One region of the Pseudaeromonas sharmana genome, then DNA from elsewhere that is predicted to be linked to it. Evidence: predicted binding sites of a transcription regulator. Region 1 holds the regulator's gene; each other region holds the start of a gene.
What was found. The regulator LexA, encoded in region 1, represses DNA repair genes until DNA is damaged. The targets are predictions, from matches to a motif close to ANCTGTNTNNNNANACAGNT.

Region 1 (7,301 bases):
TCTCGACTGAGTTTGCCAGGGCAACAAATAACAACGCCGGCTCGAGCCGGCGTTGTGCTATTTCAGCTGTCGCGGTTCAGACTGCGTCCGCCATCTGATCCATCTTGCCAAGCAGGGCGCGCAAGCGCTCTTGCCAGGCTTGATGATCGTTACGCAGTTGCTGGTTCTCATCCTTGAGCCGTTGGTTCTGAGCTTTCAGCTCTTCGATTTCCATCTTCTGCAGCGCAATGTTATCCACCGCGGTCTGCACCTTGGCTTCCAGTTGTTCCAGTACTTCAAGCGACATAGTCATACCCATGGTCTCATTGATCTGTTTCGGGGCTTGCCCGAGGCTCGAGCCACCAGAATACCCCGTGCCGCCAGAGGCAACAAGGCTGCAAGCCGCTTTGCCAGCGGATCTGGCATCCGGTTGCTGCTTTGCGCATCAATACCACCAGAGATAGAGCGCAAATAACCCGACACAGACCAGCCACATCCGCCCGGCATAGCCCAGATTCCAAAACAACAGATCCCGAGCTCGCACCCGGTAACAGGCCAGCAGCGCCAGGTTCGCTCCCGACAACGGCGTCGCACCGGTGGCTAGCCCCCACGCCAGAAGAAAGGTCAGCCCCAGCAGGGTCGGATCCGGTTGCAAATGCCACAACAGCGGCGCCAGAGAGGAGATCGTGATGATCGGATGAACGCCGAAATAGGCGATGAGCAGTATCAGCGCCAGCGTCAATGCGGCCTCGAGTACCCCATAGTGACTAAAGCAGGACAGCAACGGCGCCGGGGACCAGATTTGGGTCAAGCCATTAATCCCGGCAGCCAGCAGCCCGGCACCGAGGAACAGCACGATTTGGCTACCCATCGCAGGAAAACGTTCGGTAACTTGCCGACGCAGCGCCGCCCGACGACCGGTCGCCGGCATCAGCAATAGGGAGATCACCGGAGCCGTTAACGCAATGATGCCGACGATACTCAAATCAGGCCACAGCAAGTGCCCCAGCAATACCGTCAGCGCCAGCGTGCCCGGCAACAACAAGGTGCGCAGGCGTAACGGATACCCCTCGAAACCACTCATCCCCAGGCGGCCGACCTCGAGCGCCGTCAAGACCATCGCCGCCAGGGCCCCGAGCAGCCCCAGCGGCAACAGCGCACTGAACACCATGCCCGGGGCGTAGGTCATGGCGACGGCCATGGCAATAAAGAATGGCGACCAGAACGCGGCACAGCAGTAGATTCGGCTGAGCATGATCACCTGCCGCCGCTCCAGCCGACCATCTCTGGCCAGATGATCGCCGACGACAAACAACACCGACATGTTGATGACTGCCCCGAGCAGATTGACGGCAGCGAGGGTACTCACTACCCCACGCCAACCGGTGACGGTGCCGGAGGAGCGCGCCAACGCCTGTGTCGCCAGGTTCAGGCAACTGACGGCAGCAAACAGGGTCACCATGTCGATGTTCGGTAGCAACAGGCTGGACCAGGAGAGCCGGGCACCCTGCAGCAACGCCACGGCCAGCATCAGAAGTGCACAAAGATAGAGGATCAGGCATTGCCGTCGTGCCGCAGGGTCGAGAAAAGGACCAAGCAGCACAGTCGCCCCCCAGGCCAGCGCGGCCGCTGGCCACTGGCTCCAGCCCAGATACAGGTGGCCCAGATCGGCCAGCCACATACAGAGGATCAGCACGCCAGCCAGAGCGCGACTCACATCAGGACTCCCATGCAAAGAGGCCTGTCTGCGCCGCATGACACGGCCGACGGCCATTGTGGCCTTACAGCCCCTGATTCATGTCCAGGGACGGCTTGTCACAACCCGGGGTCCCCACCACGCGGGCCGGAACCCCAGCCACTGTGGTGTGCGGCGGCACCGCCTGCAGCACTACGCTGCCAGCCCCAATCTTGGCGCCGCATCCCACCTCGATATTGCCAAGCACCTTGGCGCCAGCGCCAATCATCACCCCTTCCCGAATCTTCGGATGACGATCACCATGTTCTTTCCCGGTACCACCCAGCGTGACGTTTTGCAGGATAGAGACGTCATTCTCGATCACCGCAGTTTCACCGATGACGATGCCCGAGGCATGATCAAACATGATGCCGCGACCAATTCGAGCGGCCGGGTGGACATCAACGCCGAACACTACTGAAATTTGGTTTTGCAGGAAGATGGCCAACGCCCGACGTCCCTGATTCCATAACCAGTGACTGACACGGTAGCCCTGCAGTGCATGGAAGCCTTTGAGATAGAGCAAGGGTGTCGAGTAGTAGCGCACCGCAGGGTCGCGATCTTTCACCGCGCAGATATCCGCCGCCACCGCATCGAGGATCTCGGGTTGTGCCGTAAGCGCGGTCTCGATCACCTCGCGTAATACCATGGCCGGCATGACGGCACTACCCAGCTTATTCGCCAGCTGAAAACTCAGTGCCGAGCGCAGCGACTCATGATTCAGAATCGTCGAGTGGAAGAAACTGGCCAGCATCGGCTCCTCGGCGATCATCTGTGTCGCCTCGTCGCGGATTTTGTCCCACGTTACTTGCTTGATGCAGCTCATAGATCATCCTTGAGAGTGTAATACCCTGGCCCCCTCTTCGGGAGCCTCGGTCGCCAGCACAGACATCGGGTCCATGTGAATGATGATATCGGCCTGCGGGAACATCTGACGAATGGCGGCTTCCGCCTGATCCGCCAAAGCGTGGGCGTAAACCAGCGGTAGTTGGTCGTCCAGCTCCAGATGCAGTTGGATGAACTTCATTTGTCCTGACTGACGGGTACGCAGATCATGCACGCCATTGACCCCCGGCACCGAAATGGCCAGTTGTTCAATCTGCGCCCGCTCTTCATCCGGCAATTGACGATCGAGCAACGTCTGCACCGCTTCATAGCCTATCTCGACGGCCCCCTTGAGGATATAGAGCCCGAGCAGCATGGCGAACAGACCGTCTGCCCACAGCCAGCCCCAGGCTGACAGGACCAGCGCCAGCAGCACACCGGCGTTGAACAGCAGATCGGATTGATAATGTAGTCGGTCGGCCTTCACTGCCTGGCTGTTGGTGCGACGCACCACATAGCCCTGGATCAGAACCAGCACCAGCGTCAGGACAAAGGAACCCACCGTCACCCACAGCCCCAGATCGATGTTGCGCATTGGCTCCGGCGCAATCAGGCGCGAGAAGCCATTCATCACCAAGACCAGGGCCGAGCCTGTGATAAAGGCCGCCTGGGCCAGGCTGGCCAGCGACTCGGCTTTGCCATGGCCAAAGCTGTGGTCATCATCCGCCGGCGCCAGGGCATAGCGGATGGCGAACAGATTGATCAACGAAGCGCTGATATCCATCAGCGAATCGGTCAGCGAGGCCAACAGGCTGGATGAACCTGTCAGCAGCCAGGCCGTTAGCTTGGCGATGATCAAAATTCCGGCCGTGGCGGTTGAGGCCAGACCGGCCAACGTCACCAGACGGGAATAGGAATGGGTAGTCACTGTCTCTTCCCCGACAGACAGCAGGCATCCTGCCTGCGAGTGTGAAAAGGATCACTATCATACCCGTTGCCGTCTCAAGGACAATCCCCGTGCACGAGCGGGATTCCCCTGTCGCGTCAGCTTGGGTATCCTTGCCGTCCCATCTGCGCTGTTCCGAGGTCAGGATGCTGCATATCGTGTTGTTCCAACCAGAAATTCCGCCAAATACCGGCAACATCATCCGCCTGTGTGCCAATACCGGCTATCGACTGCATCTGATTGAACCGCTGGGCTTTGCGTGGGATGACAAGCGAGTGCGTCGCGCCGGCCTCGATTATCACGAGTTTGCCGATGTCAGGCGCTATGCGGATCTGGCCAGTTGCCTGGCCGAACTGGGTGACGGCCGGGTCTATGCCTGCACGACCAAGGGACAACAGTATCCATCGGATACCCGTTTTGCCGCTGGGGATATACTGCTGTTTGGCCCGGAGACCCGAGGCTTGCCAAACGAGATAATCGAGAGTCTGCCCCCGGAGCAACGCTTGCGTATTCCGATGCTGCCGCAGAGCCGCAGCATGAATCTGTCGAATGCAGTGTCCGTTTTTGTTTACGAAAGCTGGCGTCAGCTGGGCTTTCCCGGTGCCCGCTGAAGCGGACACCGGCGGGGAAGGTCAGTGCCAGCCACCGTTGCGAATCACGCCAACCGCCAGACCCTCAATCGAGAGTGACTGCTCACCCAGATCGACGCGAATGGGTTCCAGCTCTTCATTTTCTGGCAGCAGCCAAACCAGCTGGCCCTTGCGTTCAAAACGCTTCACCGTGACCTCGTCGTCGCCCACCCGGGCGACAACCACCTGACCATTGCGCACCTGTTCGGTCTTGTGCACCGCCAGCAGGTCGCCATCCAGAATACCGATGTTCTTCATGCTCATGCCATGCACGCGCAACAGGAAGTCGGCTTTGGGCTGAAACATCGCAGGGTCAACCTGGTAATGTGCTTCGACATGCTCGCTGGCAAGGATCGGCTCACCTGCGGCCACCTGACCGATCAGAGGCAAACCGCTCTCCTCAACCGGTTCCTCCTCGTCTTGCAACAGCTGGATACCGCGCGAGGTACCCGGCATGATGCGGATCACCCCCTTGCGTGCCAGTGCCTTCAAATGTTCCTCAGCCGCGTTGGCCGATTTGAAACCAAGGCGCAGGGCAATTTCGGCCCGGGTCGGCGGCATGCCGGATTCCTGCATACACTCCTTGATCAGCTCAAGGACCTCGTTCTGGCGCGGTGTCAGATGTTTCATCGCAATGGCCTGTCTATTTATACAGAATACTGTGAGTATATACAGTCGTTTGCGCAAAGCAAGCCCTGAACGACCACGATTGCATCCGGCGCCAGCACGACAAGTCGGGCCAGTTTTGGTATGCTAGCAGCGCATCAACAGTTGAGGATCCACCTATCATGTCGTTTGGCTCTCGCCTGGTCCGGGCCCTCTGCCGCCTGCCGATCCGTCTGCTCGTCAATCATCGCAGTCTGCCCGAGGATCCGGTCAGCCAACTCGGTCTGGATCCGGCGCGGCCGATTGTCTACGCGCTGAACACCGACTCGCTCAGTGATCTGCTGACATTGGAACTCTGTGCCGTTGAACTGGGGCTACCAAGCCCGTTCACACCATTGTTGTGGCAAGGCCGCTCCCATCCGCGCTATGTCTGTCTCGACCGAACCCCGCTGCCATTCGGCATCAAACGGCGCAACGGGCCCAATTTGTCCACCTTTCAGGAGTGGCTGGCCCTGCACCACCAGGATGCCGAGCTGGATGTGCAACTGGTCCCGGTCACGCTGTTATGGCAACGCGCCCCAGGTCGTGAGCGTCGCCATCGCCTGCAGCCGCCGGCCGCCAAAACGCCGAGCGCACTGCACAAGGCCCTGATTGTCGCGCTGTATGGTCGGGAAAACCGCGTGCGCTTCTCGCTACCGGTCTCATTGCGGCAACTGGTCAACGAGCTGGGCACCGATGAATCGGTCGCCCACAAGCTGGCACGCGTAGCGCGCATCCATTTCAGCCGTCAACGTCAGGCGGCTAAAGGCCCGCGTCTACCGGACCGACAGGCGCTGTTCAACGAGTTATTGCGCAACGACAACATAGTGCAGGCCATCCGTGAACAAGCCAGCAGCGAAGGGGTTGATCCCGAGGTCATTCGCGGCAGGGCACTCGCCTACCTTGAGGAGATGGGCTCCAACTTCTCGTATCGTCTGATTCGCTTCCTCGATTATTTTCTCGGCTGGCTGTGGAACAAGCTCTATCGCGGCATCACGGTACACGGGGGAGAAGAGGTGCGCCGACTGGCGCGTGAAGGACACGAAATCATCTATATGCCCTGCCACCGCAGCCATATGGATTACCTGTTGCTGTCCTATGTCATCTACCACCAGGGCATGATGCCGCCGCATATCGCCGCCGGTATCAACCTTAACTTTTGGCCAGCGGGTCCTCTGTTCCGGCGTGGTGGTGCCTTCTTCCTGCGCCGCAGCTTCAAGGGGGACAAGCTGTACAGCACCGTCTTCCGCGAATACCTCAGCGAGCTATTTGCCCGTGGATATGCCGTTGAGTATTTCACCGAAGGTGGGCGCTCACGTACCGGCCGGCTGCTGCAGCCGAAGACCGGCATGATCGCAATGACACTGCAGGCTCAGCTGCGCGGAGTGCGCCGTCCGCTGACATTTGTCCCTGTCTACCTCGGCTATGAACATGTCATGGAGGTCAACACATACCTCAAGGAGCTCAAAGGCAGCCGCAAGGAAAAAGAGAATGTCTGGCAGGTCATCGGGATCCTCGGCAAATTGCGCAATTTCGGCCGCAGCTTCGTCAACTTCGGCGAACCGCTGACCCTGCACCAATTCCTGCAACAGCAGGTTCCGTCGTGGCGGAATGACATGGATCCCAGCGGCCAGCACAAACCGACCTGGCTGGGTGACACCGTTGATCAGCTGGCACGGGATTTGATGACCCGCATCAATGATGCCGCCGCGGTCAACGGCTTGACGCTGAGCGCCCTTGCCCTGCTGGCCAGCGATCGCCAGGCGCTGCCACGGGATGCCCTGGTCGCTCAAATTGACCTCTACACCAAATTGCTGCGCCAGGTTCCCTACAGCCGCTTCAGTACTGTGCCCGATCTGCCCGCCGAAACCCTGTTGGACCAAGCGCTGGAACTGAACAAATTCCAGGTGACCGAAGACCGGCTCGGCCAGATCATCAGCGTCGATCGCTATCAAGCCATCCTGATGACCTTCTACCGTAACACCATACTGCACCTGTTTGCCTTGCCCGGACTACTGGCGACACTGATTGAACGCAATGAAGGCATCGACACCCCCGGCCTGCTCGCCCTGTGTCGGAGTATCTATCCGCTGATGCAGCGCGAGTTGTTCTTGCGTAACGACATTGACGCCCTCCCAGAAGCCGTGGATGCACTGCTGACGGCCTTGCAACATGAAGGACTCATTGAGGTACGTGAAGGCGGATTTTGGGTCTGCGCGGCAGAACAGCAACGCCTGCTGCTGTTGGCGCAAAGCGTGCAGGAGACACTGCAGCGCTATGCACTGACCCTCAGCCTGTTGCAGCGCAGCACGCACATTGATGGCGAACAACTGGCTGCCGACAGCCAGATGATGGCGATGCGCCTGGCAACCTTGCATGGCATTCACGCCCCCGAGTTCAGTGATCAGTCGCTTTTCCGGACCTTGTTGCAGACCCTGCGCCATCAAGGCCTGTTGACCGGGGATGATGCCGCCCCCTTGACCGTCGACACGACTGCAGTCGAGTCACTGCTTTGCAGCCTGCTGCCACTGCTGCCCGATCC
Region 2 (7,301 bases), on a different contig from region 1:
CGACCTGCTGTACGCCGCCGGCGCCCATCAGGCCAAGTTGCTGGTGGTCGCTGTCGGGAATCCGGCCAAATCGCTGGCAGTGTGCGAACTGGCGCAAAAACACTTCCCGCAGATCAAGCTGCTGGCGCGCGCCATCGATCGCCCCCACGCCCACCAGTTGCTGCAAATCGGTGTCGATCTGGTCTATCGGGAAACGGTCGGCTCGGCGGTGGACCTGGGGGTATGCGCCCTCAAAGAGCTGGGGGTGCGGGCCAATCAGGCGTGGCGCGCCGGCCAGACCTTCAAGCAGCACGATGAAAAGTTATTGCGCGAGCAGACTGCCTTCATCGATGACGAGAACATGTACATCACCAAGAGTGTCCAGTACCGTCATATCCTAGCCGAGATGCTCAAAGCCAATCAGGATGACAAGCGCTCGGAGCTGATGTCCGCCTGGGAAAACCAGACTGACATCGACAATGGCAATGAAAATCCCGAAGAGGAGGCCCCTCGCCCCTTCTTCGCCTCACAAATCCGCGATACGCCGACCCGGGGAGAGAAGTAATGCTGTATCTGCTGTTCAAGGCCATTCACGTGTTGACCGTCGGTATCACTGGCGGCCTCTTCTGCTGGCGCTGGCGCCTGGCGCTGGCCGCCGATCCCCGGCTGCAGCAGCGCTGGCTGCGCATCCTGCCGCATGTCAATGACACCCTGCTATTGTGCAGCGCCCTGGTTCTGGCCGCCATGGCCGGCCGTTATCCGTTCGTCAATAGCGCCGTGTTGACGGCCAAGGTCTGTGGTCTCGTGCTGTACATTCTGCTCGGCACTGTGGCCATCAAACGGGCTCGTAGCCGCACACAACGTCAAGTCAGTGGCCTGCTGGCCATACTCACCTTTGGCTATATCGTTGGGGTCGCTATCACCAAAAGTCCCAGCCTGGGAGTGTTTTAGGCCGCGTGCTCCCTGCTGTCGCCACGCAGCAGGGTGGCATACATTGTCGGCTTTACGCTGTAGCAAAAAACACATAACGCCACCCGGAGTCCTGATTACAGCAGGGCTCTGCACTCACTGGCGCACCCTAGATCACGCCGCTGCGCTACCACGGCCGACACTGTGCTACCCCTCAGCTGTCAAGCAACGCCACCCCCTTGATCTGCACCCAAACCGCCAGGCCGGGCGCGATGGCCAACTGGCGGCGGGAGCGCTCTGTGATGCGCGCCAGAATCTGGGTGTCACCACAGCGGACTCTGACCAGCAGATGGCCCGCCGCGCTACCCAGGCTGACCGTCTCCACCACCGCCGGGAGACGATTCAAAATGGTGCTGCACTGCGGCTCCTGCAGAGACAGGCTGACGTCGCGGGCATGTATACGACACCGCAGCCGCTGCCCCACCGGATAGGCACGGGTCGGCACCAGCAACTCGCCACCGGCAAACGCCAGACGCATCAGATCGTCCGCCTCCTGAGCCTGCAGCCGTACCGTCACCACGACGCCGGCATCGTCGGCAAACACCGCAGGCAGGTCGGTGCGCGCCAGCGTCTGCTGCAGTGCGCCGCTGGCCACCACCTGCCCATGCTCCAGCAGCACCAGATGATCCGCCAGCCGGGCGACCTCATCCGGCGCATGGCTGACATAGACCAGCGGAATCGCCAGCTCCTCATGCAGGCGTTCGAGGTAGGGCAGGATCTCCTGTTTGCGTTTGATATCCAGTGCGCTGAGCGGCTCATCCATCAACAGCAGTCGAGGCCGCGTCAACAGCGCACGCGCCACGGCGACGCGCTGGCGTTCACCGCCGGAGAGCTGATCCGGCATGCGGCCGAGCAGGCCGTCGATGCCCAGCAGCCGGGTCATCTCGGCGATCAACACCGGATCGACACCCCCCGCCCGGCGCATACCGAACGTCAGATTGGCGCGCACGTCCAGGTGCGCAAACAGACTCGCCTCCTGAAAGACATAACCCAGTGATCGCCGATGGGGCGGGACAAAGATCCCTCGCGCCTCGTCCTGCCAGACGAGATCGCCGATCGCCACCCGGCTGTCAGGCAGGCGTTCGAGACCAGCCAGCGCCCGCAGGATGGTGGTCTTACCCGATCCCGACGGCCCAAACAGCGCCGACACTCCGCGCTCCGGCAGATGCAGGCGGACATCGAGGGCAAAATCCGGTAAGCGTCGGCACAGCCTGATATCAATGCTCATCCCAGTCGCTCCCGTTGTCCACGGCCGTAACCCAACGCGTACAGCAACAGCAGCGCCAAAAAAGAGAACAGCAGCATGCCGGCGGCCAGTCGATGGGCTTCGACATACTCCAGCGCTTCGACATGGTTGTAGATCTGAATAGACAGCACCCGGGTTTCACCGGGGATGTTGCCGCCGATCATCAGGACGACACCAAACTCGCCGATGGCATGGCAAAACCCCAGCACCGCAGCCGTCAAAATCCCGCGCCGTGACAGTGGCAACACCACGCTGAAGAAGGTATCCAGCGGGCTGGCTCGCAGAGTGGCCGCCACCTCCAGAGGCCGGCGCCCTATGCCGGCAAAGGTATCCTGCAACGGCTGAATGACGAACGGCAACGAGTGCAGCACACCGGCAATGACGATGCCGGAGAAGGTAAACGGCAGCACACCGAGGCCCAATGACGTCAGCAGCTGGCCCACCGGCCCCTGGGGGCCCATCAGCAACAGCAGGTAGAAGCCCATGACGGTGGGAGGCAACACCATCGGCAGCATCAGCACAGCACGTAACCACACGCAGTGCCGGCTGCGACTATGCACCAGCCACCAGGCCAGCGGGATCGCCAGCAACAGCAAAATCGTCGTAACCAGGCTCGCCAGCTTCAGCGTCACCCAGACAGCACTCCAGTCCCCGTCTGTCACCCAACCTCCTTGTTCACCCCACGCGCCCATAACAGTGCTCGTCCGAAGCAATCCCTGCACGCTCAGCCGCGGCGCCTGCACCAGACGAAGCAAGAACCAGACCGGAATTTACTTTTCACGCAAAACCTGATGGTCGCACTGGCATAACATCACGAGATAGGATATAAAAACTGTATGTTTATACAGGAATGAAAAAATGGCCGTCGAGATCAAATATGTTGTGGTACGCAATGGCGAGGAAAAGATGACGTTTGTCAGCAAGAAAGAGGCGGACGCCTACGACCGCATGCTGGATCTGGCCGATGAACTGGCCGCCTGGCTGCAACGTAGCCCGCTCGCACTGGAGGAGTCCCAGCGCGAGGAGCTGGCGTTATTCCTGGCGCGAGAGAAGGAGCAGCTTCAAACGCTGCTGCGCGGCGGCAAGGCTGAGGCGGAGCCCACGCTGAAACGTCAGAAGAAGGCGGCGCCAGCCAGCACCGACGAGCCTGTCTGACGCCATGCTCAGCGCCTGCCAACCAGGCCGCTGGCTGGGGCAGTCTGATGGATTCAACCAGCCGGCGTAACCGGCTTGGCCGGTTTGTGCTCGTTGGCCAACCGTGACTTGGTTGTTTTGCCGGCCTCACGCTTGGCCAAATCGGCGGCATCCGCCAGCAGCGGGGCCGTCGGTAGCGGGTTGCTCATCAGTAAACCTCGCCATGCCGGCTCCTGATAGAGGCTGTTTGCCGAACGCGGATCCAGCATGATGGCGATCAGAGCCCCCTGCGGCTGCTCGGTGGAGACCAACAGGTCTCCGGCTTTCAGTTCGGTCTGTACCACCTTCTGGTCCAGAGTCACATCCAGCCAGTCCCGGGTTCCGGGTTTGGTACGGGCGCCAATCTGCAGGCTGGCCACCCGTTGCTGGCTCAATTCCACCCGTTGCGGCTGCTGCACCACCTGATAGTCGATATGGTGATCATCCAGCCACTCGCGGAAACGCCGGGTCTGCGAGCGAATGACAAACCCGTCCGGGATCTCGCCCGTGCCCTGCAGCGCGATGTAATCCTCGCGGCGGAACGTTTTGACTACTTTTTTGCCACTGCGGTCGGCCAGCGTTACCGACGTGGTCGGCTCCGTGGGGTTCGGCGCAAAGGCGTACTGCATGACAAACTTGTCGTCGCCCTCAACCCCTCTCCAGCGGAAGCGGGCATCGCGACTGAGGTGACGGATACGGCTATCATCCCCGGCTACCAGCGCCAGCGCCGCTTCGACACTGATGCGCTGCTTGCGCACTCGCTCCGCTATGTTCTCCGGCGTCGGGAACTGGCCTTTTCCATCATGACGATTCTCGAAAAGTACCGTCAACGACCCCTGCATGGCGGCATAGTTGCGAAAGTTTGACAAACTCAGACCACCGCGCCGTACCGGATCACGCAACGAGTAGATCTCGTTGTAGCGTTGTGAGGGAATCCCCTGCGCCTCGACCGCCTGAATCAGCGCCGGTAGAAAATGCTGGTTGGCGTATTGGCTGAGTTCCGCATCCAGGTTCGGATTATTGCCGACCTCGAACTGGGCATCCGTGGTCGTCAGGAATCCTTCGCGCGGCGTCATCGGCCACTTGTCATTCCAGGTTTCATGCAGATCCATCACCACGTCGGGCTGGAAACGGGCCAGCGCATCGATATAAATCCGTGTTTCGGGGGACTCTACGGCGATGAAATCGAGGTTTGGATTCTCATCCTTGGCATTCAGTCGCCGATTCAGATCGCGGCCATCGGGATTGGCCAGCGCCACTATGACAAAGTTCATCTGCTGCAACAGTGGTGTCAGCTCACCGTCCAGTACCCGACGCGCCACGATCTGCAACACTTCGGTGCCCGAAGGTTCATTGCCATGTTGCGATCCGAGCAGCATCACCGTCAAACGGTCGGCCTGAGGTTCGCCCTGCTGCAGGAACTGCGCATCGCGGGAGACCAGCAGCGCCTCGACCGGACGCCCCCCGGCGGAAGTGCCCAGCCGGGTGACGGTTGCCAGCGGAGAGTGTTGCGCCAGGGTATGCAGGTAACTGGAAATCTGTGCCGAATGCGGCAAAGGGCGGGTGGGTGCCTGCTCGAATGGTGTCAGTGGCACAGCGGCCTGCGCCCATGCAGGCAAGGATAGCAACAGGGCGCCGACGATGCGCCCGCAGCGAATGCTCATGTGAAAACCTCAACGGCGGAATGCGTCACAAAGGAGGTCGGGGCCCCCGACTGCGACGCATTATAACGTTATCTGTTCGGGAAAAAAGAACAAAAACTCACCGTCCGCCCCGCGAAATTGCGGCTGAAAAAAAATAAAAAACGCACAAACAAAAACATTTAAAATCAGAATAATAAATTCAATAAAAAGCAAAAAATCAAGATGCCTAAGTTTTATTAAAAAAACTCATTAAAAATACAAAACAATCATGAAAACAACTGGCATGACATCCGTATTAATCTTCGAGTTATGCGTTGTAATTCACGTTTTTCAACCAGATAAAGGATTGTGTTTATCTGTGGAACTGAACCTTAACTCTAATAAAGAATGTGAAATTAAATCTTTTATTAACAATGCATTAAAAAGGGAACGGTATGAAACTGAATACAACACTGACTTGTTTGTCTCTGTCTGCCGCATTGCTGGCTGGATGCCAATCAACCGGTAGCGAATACAAAGCCTCGGTTTATGACACAAATCAAGTTAATACCAAACAAGAAGCCAAAACAGTAAAAATCATCTCTGTTCTCCCAGCCCAGGTTGCTGTCGATAACACCGAAGGAAAAGAGGCGGCCAAGACGTTTGGTACCCTGCTCGGCGCCGTGGCCGGCGGTGCGGTTGGGTATAACGCCGGGGGTGGAAAGTCTGCGGCTGGCACGGTAGCCGGGGCCGTTGGCGGCGGCACACTCGGCGCAATTGCCGGCAACATGGCTGAGGACAAGATCCTGGTCGATGGTGTCACCCTTGCCTACTCGGAAGAGGACAAAATCTACACCTCGACTCAGGTCGGAAAAGTGTGTGAATTCCAGCCTGGCGTCGCTCTGGTCGTGACAACCACCAGCAATGAGACTCGCATTCAACCTAACGCCACCTGCCCCAAAGAGTCTTGATGGTTGACACGCAAGGAAGAGAACGATGAAAGCATACCAAGCGCTGATGGCTTGTACCTTGGGACTGAGCATGCTGGCTCCGGCCGTGAGGGCAGATGACCTGCAATCCCAGCTCGAAGCGGTCGCCTCGGCCGAAGCGGATGGCAAGGCACGGGAGCAGGCTCGCCTGTTGCAGGAAGAACAGCAACGGCAATTAGCCCTCCAGGCTGAACAGGAAGTCCGGCTGCGCGAGGCTCGTGCCGCTGAGGCCAAGGCTCGGGCCGCTCAGTCCGCCGCCGTCGCCAGGATCAAGGCACAAAAGGCCGCTGCGGCGGCCAAGGCCAAAGCAGTGGAGGATGAACGACTGGCGGATAAGAGTCGCGATCAGGCCTATGAAGACCAACTGCGGGAGCTGGAGCTGGAGAAGGCGAAGCTCGAGTTGAAACGGCAAGCCAAGCGCGTCGACCGAGAGGAAGACTTCATTGACGCCGAACTCAACCGTGAAAAGGCCAAGACCGATGTCATCCAGTCTGATGCCGACGCATCGCGTAACCTCTCCTCCGGCGCAAAGCGCCTGCTGGAAAGCGAAGGCGAAGCCAGAAAGGAAAAAGCCAGCAGTTGGTTTGACTAACCGCAATTAGCCCGGAATGCCCTGCCAGCCAGGGCATTTTTTGTCACCTCACCAGAACAGGTGCCCTAACCAGGGCGCCAGCAGCACTGTCACCAACCCGGCGATCAGCATCACCAGACTGGAGATGACCCCCTCGGTGGCGCCCATCTGGTAGGCCCGCGCCGTGCCGGCACCGTGCGATGAGGCACCAAAGCCTGCTCCCCGCCCCAGCCGGCTGCGCACCATCAACAGCGTCAAGACCGTCTCGCCAACCACCATCCCGATCACCCCGGTCAAGACCACAAACAGCGCCGTCAGATCGGCCTGACCACCCACGGCCCGCGTGGCTTCAACCGCGAACGGCGTGGTGATGGAGCGCATGGCCAGGCTGCGTTGCAACAGCTCCGGCAGTGCCAGCCAGCGTGCCAGCCAGACGGTGCTGCCGACGGCGACAAACACCGAGGTGGTGACGCCAAGCGAAAGCGAGAGCCAATGGCGCGCGATCAACTGCCGATTCTCGTAAACCGGCACCGCAAACGCCACCGTCGCCGGGCCCAGCAACCACAGCAACCAGTGGGACTCTGACATGTAGTCGGCATAGGAGACATGGGCCAGCACTACCACCGCCACCAACAAGGCCGGCGCCAGCAACAGCGGCATCAACGGCATCAGGCGCAGCCGACGATAGATCGCCTTGCTGGCGTAATAGAGCACGACGGTCAGCAGCAGGAACAACAGGCCACGCAACAGAT
Region 3 (7,301 bases), on a different contig from region 1:
GAGAAACTGCGGGTTATTGTGCTGCAACTGGGCGAAATGGCGTTGTTCGTTCACGTGGCTGGCGCCGGGCTGGTTGCGCTCGAGCAGGGTCCAGTTGATCAAGGCGCGCACCGCACTGCTGTGGAACCACAGCCGCTGGACCAGTTCATCGGCGATGTCGTCACCCTCCTGGCGCAGCTGGGCGAGCACATGTTGCCGCGCCTTGTGCTCGCTGTAGCTGCCGATCATGGTCAGACAGATGATCAGCGGCAGCAGGGCGCTGAGCAGGGTGCCCAGCAAGATCCAGACAGAGAGGCGCTGACGGGACAGCAGTGGTGGACGCGTGTCGGTATGCATCGTATTTCCTGAAGCCTTTTGCAAAGAATATGGCATCTGCGGGTTTTTTCTTGGAACTGTGCCCCGGCTGTGATCAGCCGCATATTCTCGAGCCCCACACGCTCACGCTGCCGGAGGGGCTTGGCTAGTCGACGTACTTTTCCAGCAGCGCCTGCAGGCGGGCGCGGGTCTCGGCATCAGGTTCGCCATCAAAACGACTGGGGCGAAAATGCAGCTGGAATGCCTGCACCACCTGCCGGGTCGTGTCGTCGAGCACGCCACTGGCGGGTACGGCATAACCATAACGCGCCAGGTCGTGCTGTAACGCCGTGATATCCAGCTCCGGCAGGCCCTGTTGCAGCAACGCCCGGACCCGATTCTCCTCTGGCCAGGCCCCGAGCCGGTAGCGCTGGTACAGGTAGTGCCACGGGAAGGCCGGCCCCGGGTCCACCTTGCGCCCCGGAGCAATATCGCTGTGACCGAGCAGGTTTTGCGGTGGAATATGGTACCGGTCGCTCAGTTGTTGCAGCAGGCTGGCCAGGGCGTGGAGTTGCGACTGCGGAAACGGCGGCCAGTAGCGCGTCATCAGCGGGCCTCGGGCGTCGGCCGGCTGGTAGCCGGAGTTGACCACCTCGATGCCGAGGCTGCGATCGTTCATCGCCGTCTGGTGGTGCCAACTGCTGCGCCCGGCATGCCAGGCGCGTTGTGACTCGGGCAGCAGGGCATATAGCGTCGGCTTGCCGTCCGGCCCCGGCGTCGACAACAGGTAATGCGCGCTGACGCCGCTCCCCGCCGTGGTCAGCAGTTGCAGTGCCCTGGCATCGTCCGCCTGGGTGTAGTGCACGATCAGGTAGCGGATCCGTGAATCCTGATTGGGCGACGTGTAGATGCGGGAGAGGTGATACGGCGTCTGCTGGCAGCCCATCAGCCCGAGCAGCAGCGTCAGCGGAAGCAGGAGAAGAAATCGCATGGCTACAGTGGCGTCCCGGCATGGAGGCAATCTGCGAGCAGCCTAGCATGGGCGGCGACAATGCGGAAATTGCCATGCTGTGTGTCCGGCCGCACGGTTGCGGTCAACGGTTCCTGTCTACACTGATGACAGGCAGGACGGCGCGGGAGCAGGGTATGCGGGTAGCCGAGATCATGAAGGTGCGTGTAGCCACCATCGAGATGGATGATGCGCTGGAGACAGTGCGCGAGTTGTTTTCCCAGGCCCCGTTCCATCACCTGCTGGTGGTGGATGAGACGGGGCAGCTGGTCGGCATCCTCAGCGACAAGGATCTGTTCAAGGCGCTGAGCCCTTACCTGGACTCCCTGGCCGAGAATCAGCGTGATCGCGACACCCTGGCGCGGCGGGTGCATCAGGTGATGACGCGGCAACCGGTGACCGTCAATCCGCAGCTGTCGGTGCAGGATGCGGCCCGGCTCATGCTCGAACAGGGGGTCTCCTGCCTGCCGGTGCTGGAAAATGGCCAGATTAGCGGTATTCTGACCTGGCGAGATCTGCTGCGGGCCTGTGTGGATAACCGCTAGTCGCGGCGGCCGTAGACTTTGACTTCTGCCACCTTGCGTTTGGCGTAACCTTCGATGCGGATCTTGTTGATGCATTTACGCCGCTCGAGTTTTATCCAGCCGCTGCGCTGATCCTTGCCCAGGGTGCGATTGACCTTGAGGTTTTTGCTGCTGCCATCCTTGTAGTAGACCCGGATTGCCTCGATGTGGGCTTCTTGCTCTTCAACCTTCAATTGCAACTGGTTGGCATAGCGGCACACCAGGGGTTTGACGATGGCTTCGCTTTCGCCAACCGACAGCAGCAGTGTGGAGCCAAAGCGAATTTCATCACTTGCCAGGGTCAAGGGTGTGAACAGGCAGGCCAGCAGGCCAAAAACAATGCGCATCTGATTTTCTCCAAAAAAAAACCGGATGTGTCTGTTCGTAACGCAACAGAGCGCACCCGGACCTGAAACAGGGAATGAACACATAAACTATGCGCGGCGCAGTCTAGGCCAGGCGTGGCGGTCTGACCAGTCGCTTGCGGCTCTGGTTCAGGTCCGGTTTGGATTCCGGACCTGGGTGGTGATTTTTTGTGCGGATTTAGTCACTGAAGCCGCGAAACAGCGTCAGGCTGCAGTCCGGCAAGGCCAGGGTCAGTTCGCTGCCGGCGGCGCTCAGCTCGCCGTGGCCAATCAGGCGTTGCCATTCGCGGCAGGCCAGCAGTGGGGAATCGAGGCGCAGCTGGCTCGAACCCGTTCGCTGGATGGCGACCAGTACTCGCTCCTGCTCCAGCAAGCGCAGAAAGATCAGGCTTTCGCCCTCGGCGTGCAGCAGTTGCAGCGCCCCGCGGCGCAGGGCGGCGGAGTCATGCCGGATCCGCGCCAGCTGCTGGGTGTGCGCCAGCAGTTCTCCTTGCCAGCGTGTCTGCTCCCAGGGGAAGGGCGCGCGGCAGAATGGATCGTTGGCGCCGGGCAGGCCGATTTCATCGCCGTAGAACAGACAGGGCACGCCAATCCAGCTGAACAACCAGCCGAGTGCCAGCTTCATATGGGGCACGGATTCATGCAGCAGCGTGAACAACCGGGCGGTGTCGTGGCTGTCGAGCTGGTTGAACTGGCAGAGCTGGGTGGTATGACTGAGGCCGGCGCGGTACTGTTCCAGCCAGGCAGCACACTCGGCGGAATCCAAGTGAATCGGCTGGTAGGCCACATCCTGCTGGGCCAGGAAGGCGCGCACCGGCAAGTTGAAGCCCATGTAGTTCATGGCGCCGTCTTCGACGCCGGCTTGCAGCCACTCGCGGGCATCACCGAAATGTTCACCGAGCAGGTAGGCGTGCGGATTCTCCTCGCGAGCCGCCTGGCGGATACCCGCCAGATGCTGCAGGTTATTTTTCGCCGAACCGTCCTCTCCCAGCATGTGCACCACATCCAGACGCCAGCCATCGATGGCATAGGGTTCACGTAACCAGTAACGCACCACACTGTTGGGATGGCGATAGATCTGGTTGCACACCTCGGCACAGGCGTAGTTGAGCTTAGGCAGATCGGCATGGCCCAACCAGCCGATCGCCTGTTCGCCCTGAAAGCTGTACCAGTGCCGGTATGGGGAGTCCTCACTCTGGGCCGCGCCCGGGATCCCGGCCTGGGCATAGCGGTCGAACCAGGGGTGGCTGTCGCCGGTATGATTGAAGACGCCGTCAAGCACCAGGCGCATGCCACGTTCCCGGCTGGCCTGCCGCAACCGAATCAGGGCTTCATCACCGCCCAGATGGGGATCGACATGGTAGTAGTCGCTGGTGTCATATTTGTGCACGCTCGGCGCGGTAAAGATCGGATTGAGGTAGAGCGCTGTCACCCCCAATCCCTGCAGGTAGTCGAGCTTGCCGCGGATGGCATCCAGATCGCCACCGTAGAAGGTGGAGCTGGCGGCAACCGACTCCAGAGGCTGTTCCCATTGCCGGCGGCTAACCCGACGCCGTCGCGCATGGTGCTGGTACTCGGCGTCACGCACCAGATGCTCGCCCTGACCTGGCGCAAAGCGGTCGGGGAAGATCTGATAGAACACCTGATCCGGCACCCAGTTCGGATGGCTGTCCGGGACTTCCAGCAGATACTGGCGCAACCGCTCCGGCGGTGTCCGGCTCAAGCCGAGTGGCGACAGCCAGTACTGCTGCTGTGGCCATAACAGTTTGAAGGCATAGCGCTGGCGGGGCGAGGTGTGGTGCAGCGGCAGATGTGCCTGATACAGGCGGCGCTCGCCCCATTCAGCGGCCAGCGTCATGCTCACCAGCCGCTCCTCGTTATCCGGCTCGGTGCGTAACAGCACCTGTTCCGGCCAGTCGCGCGCCAGCAGCCAGAGCGTAATCAGCGGGCCTTTGGCGGTCAGGGTGATAAAGGGTGACACCGGCTGGTGCCAGGCTTGCAGCGAAACTCCGAACTTCACAGACATAATGATGATCCTGTCGGCAGTAACTCGGTGTGACTATGGCGCCATTCGACAAAGGATACATCCTCCGCTGCGGTCTATCCGCCGGGTTGAATCGCGATCGGGACTTGGCGGCAGGCGTGGAGTGGATTAAAGTAACGCCATCCTGTTTTTTTATACAGTTGTTATGCGCAAGATTATCCATGTCGACATGGACTGCTTTTTTGCGGCAGTCGAGATGCGTGATAACCCGGCTCTGCGCGAGGTGCCGCTGGCCATTGGTGGCAGTCGCGAGCGACGGGGGGTGATCTCGACCTGCAACTATGTGGCCCGGCGTTTCGGGGTGCGCTCGGCGATGGCGACCGCCACGGCGCTGCGCTTGTGCCCGCACCTGACCCTGCTCCCCGGGCGCATGGCGCTTTATCAGCAGGTGTCGGCCCAGTTGCGGGAAATCCTCGAACGCTACAGTGACTGTATTGAGCCGTTATCGCTGGATGAGGCCTATCTGGATGTCAGCGATGTGCCCTGGTGTCAGGGCAGCGCCACCCGCATTGCCGAAGCCATCCGTGCCGATATTCATCGCGAGCTGGGGCTGACTGCGTCGGCCGGGGTGGCGCCAAACAAGTTTCTGGCCAAGATTGCCTCCGATTTGAATAAACCCGATGGCCTGTTTGTGCTGCCGCCGGAGCGGGTGGCAGCGTTCGTCGCCACCCTGCCACTGCGCAAGATCCCCGGCATTGGCGAGAAGAGTGCCGAGCGTCTGGCGGCTGTCGGGCTGCAGACCTGTGCCGATGTGCAGGCTTTTTCCCCTTACGAGCTGGTGCGTCAGTTCGGCAAGACCGGACAGATGCTGCTGCAGCGCAGCCAGGGGCTTGATGATCGGCCCGTGGAGTCGAGCCGTATCCGCAAGAGCGTCGGTGTGGAGACCACGCTGGCAGTGGATCTGCAGCAGTTGCCACAGGCCGCGTCGGTCATGCAGCAGCTGTTGCCGGATCTGCTGCGCCGGGTACAGCGCCACTGCCCGCTGGCGTCGCTGGTGCGGCAGGGGGTGAAGTTGAAGTTTGCCGATTTTCAGCAGACGACGGTGGAACGCAGCGTCAGCGGCTGGCATCCGGAGTTGTGGCCACGACTGCTGCAAGAGGCCTGGCTGCGGGGCGAAGGACGGGCTGTCCGTCTGGTCGGTATCTCGGTGGGATTACCGGGGGTCAGTGACGAGGCGAACCCGCAACTGAGCCTCAACCTCTGAGCATGCTCAGGGGGCGGGGGGCGATGCCAGTGGCTGGGCGCGGTCACCCTCGACACTCGGATCGTCCGGCGGTGCTGCGGTGGCGATACCCAGCAGCGACTTGCTGCTCTCCACCCCGGCATGCCAATGCTGCTGCAGTGTGCCGAGGCTGGTGGTGAACATCTGACTGATCTGCGCACCTGCGTCGCTCAACGCCGTTTCGGTCGCCGCGGTGGCGGAATCGACACCCTGGCCGAGGCGCTCGGCCTGGCTGGCACCCCAGGCGTGGGTTTGCATCTGGCGGTGTTCGACGGCAGCCAGCCACTGCGGCCAGGCCGTTTGCCACCAGTCAGCGGAGTGTTGCCAACGCTGCGCCACCTGCGTCTGCCAATCGCAGAGCTGTTGCTCGCCCTGTTGCAACAGGACATGACCCACCGGGCTGAAGGGGATCAGCAATGCAAAAATGATCAAGATGGGCCACAGGTTTTTCATCGTTACACGCCGCCTGCCAGAAACGTTCGACACTCTACTCCACTGCGTACGCTCTGAAAAGTCCGCCGACATCCGCCATTCCTGGTCCGCGGCGCAGACTCGTGCATAGGCCCGTGCATAAAAAAGGGAAGCCGCAGCTTCCCTCTGTGTGTTACGGCCGTTACGCCTTGGTTGGGATGTTGGCCAGCAAGGTGGTCAGCAGGGTCCAGAAGCGGGCTACGGCCGGAATATGCACCCGTTCGTCCGGGGAGTGGGCCCCCTGAATGGTCGGGCCAAAGGAGACCATGTCCCAGTGTGGGTAGGAGGCCTTGAACAGGCCGCACTCCAGACCGGCGTGGATCACCATGATCTTCGGCAATTCGCCAAACAGCGCCTGATGGGTGTCCCGCAGCTGTTGCATGATCGGCGAGGCCGGATCCGGTGCCCAGCCAGGATAACCACCGCTCAGCTCGCAGCGCGCCCCGGCCAGCGCAAACAGGGAACGGGTCATCTGTTCGACATAACGACGCCCTTCTTCGGTCAGCGAGCGGATCAGGCACTGCACAAAGACCTGAGAGCCCTCGGTCTTGATCACGCCCAGGTTGGTCGAGGTTTCCACTACGCCGGCGATGGCCTGGCTCATGCGGATCACGCCGTTCGGGCAGGCGACCAGCGCCGCCAGCAAGCGTTGCTGGGTATCGCTGTCGAGAACCTGAGTCGGCACTGCGCACGGTTGCAGGCTGATCTGCAACTGGGCTTCGACCTCCTTGAGTTCCTGTTGCAATGCCGCGGCATGGCTCTGCAGACGCTGTTGCACGGCCGCGCACTGATCCGCCGGTACCAGCAGTACGGCGTTGGCCTCGCGGGGAATGGCATTGCGCAGCGTGCCGCCTGCAATGTGGCTCAGACGCAACTCGGCCTGCTCCTGCAGCGCCAGCAGCAGACGGGCCAGCAACTTGTTGGCGTTACCCCGATCCTGATGGATGTTGACACCGGAGTGGCCGCCGCGCAGTCCTTTGACCTGCAGCGCGAAGGCGTGCCAGCCGGCGGGCACCGCTTCGGCTTGGAAATCGAAGTGGATGTTGGCATCAATGCCCCCGGCGCACCCCATGTAGACTTCCCCGTCCTGTTCGGAGTCGGTATTCAGCAGGATTTCGCCCTGCAGCAGTCCGGGCTCCAGGCCGAAGGCGCCCGTCATGCCGGCTTCTTCATCAATGGTCAGCAACACTTCAATCGGACCGTGTTGCAGGCTGTCATCGGCCAACACCGCCAGGCAGGCGGCGGCGCCGATGCCATTGTCCGCACCCAGCGTGGTGCCGGTGGCCTTGACCCACTCGCCGTCAATTCGTGGCAGGATTGGGTCGCGAGTGAA

Region 2: a site for LexA is predicted at 3,025-3,044, ahead of ACFOSS_RS07870 (YebG family protein). Genes of this name have one in related genera too.
Region 3: a site for LexA is predicted at 4,398-4,417, ahead of dinB (DNA polymerase IV). Genes of this name have one in related genera too.

The regions. Positions count from the first base shown of each region.
Region 1 is NZ_JBHSAF010000003.1:184,234-191,534, reverse strand. Features, by position in the region: gene rraA (ribonuclease E activity regulator RraA) at 1-10, shown strand, start outside; gene ACFOSS_RS05800 (cell division protein ZapB) at 77-286, opposite strand; gene ACFOSS_RS05795 (hypothetical protein) at 425-1,696, opposite strand; gene cysE (serine O-acetyltransferase) at 1,761-2,540, opposite strand; gene fieF (cation efflux pump FieF) at 2,544-3,467, opposite strand; gene trmL (tRNA (uridine(34)/cytosine(34)/5-carboxymethylaminomethyluridine(34)-2'-O)-methyltransferase TrmL) at 3,632-4,096, shown strand; gene lexA (transcriptional repressor LexA) at 4,118-4,744, opposite strand; gene plsB (glycerol-3-phosphate 1-O-acyltransferase PlsB) at 4,903-7,301, shown strand, end outside.
Region 2 is NZ_JBHSAF010000007.1:31,327-38,627, forward strand. Features, by position in the region: gene ACFOSS_RS07850 (monovalent cation:proton antiporter-2 (CPA2) family protein) at 1-544, shown strand, start outside; gene ACFOSS_RS07855 (SirB2 family protein) at 544-930, shown strand; gene modC (molybdenum ABC transporter ATP-binding protein) at 1,103-2,176, opposite strand; gene modB (molybdate ABC transporter permease subunit) at 2,173-2,856, opposite strand; gene ACFOSS_RS07870 (YebG family protein) at 3,053-3,349, shown strand; gene ACFOSS_RS07875 (M14 family zinc carboxypeptidase) at 3,403-5,031, opposite strand; gene ACFOSS_RS07880 (outer membrane lipoprotein) at 5,445-5,960, shown strand; gene ACFOSS_RS07885 (DUF5384 family protein) at 5,986-6,570, shown strand; gene ACFOSS_RS07890 (LrgB family protein) at 6,619-7,301, opposite strand, start outside; gene ACFOSS_RS07895 (CidA/LrgA family protein) at 7,301-7,301, opposite strand, start outside.
Region 3 is NZ_JBHSAF010000001.1:155,840-163,140, forward strand. Features, by position in the region: gene ACFOSS_RS00695 (diguanylate cyclase domain-containing protein) at 1-336, opposite strand, end outside; gene ACFOSS_RS00700 (N-acetylmuramoyl-L-alanine amidase) at 461-1,285, opposite strand; gene ACFOSS_RS00705 (CBS domain-containing protein) at 1,441-1,848, shown strand; gene ACFOSS_RS00710 (DUF2541 family protein) at 1,845-2,213, opposite strand; gene malZ (maltodextrin glucosidase) at 2,410-4,257, opposite strand; gene dinB (DNA polymerase IV) at 4,421-5,479, shown strand; gene ACFOSS_RS00725 (hypothetical protein) at 5,486-5,950, opposite strand; gene ACFOSS_RS00730 (aminoacyl-histidine dipeptidase) at 6,111-7,301, opposite strand, start outside.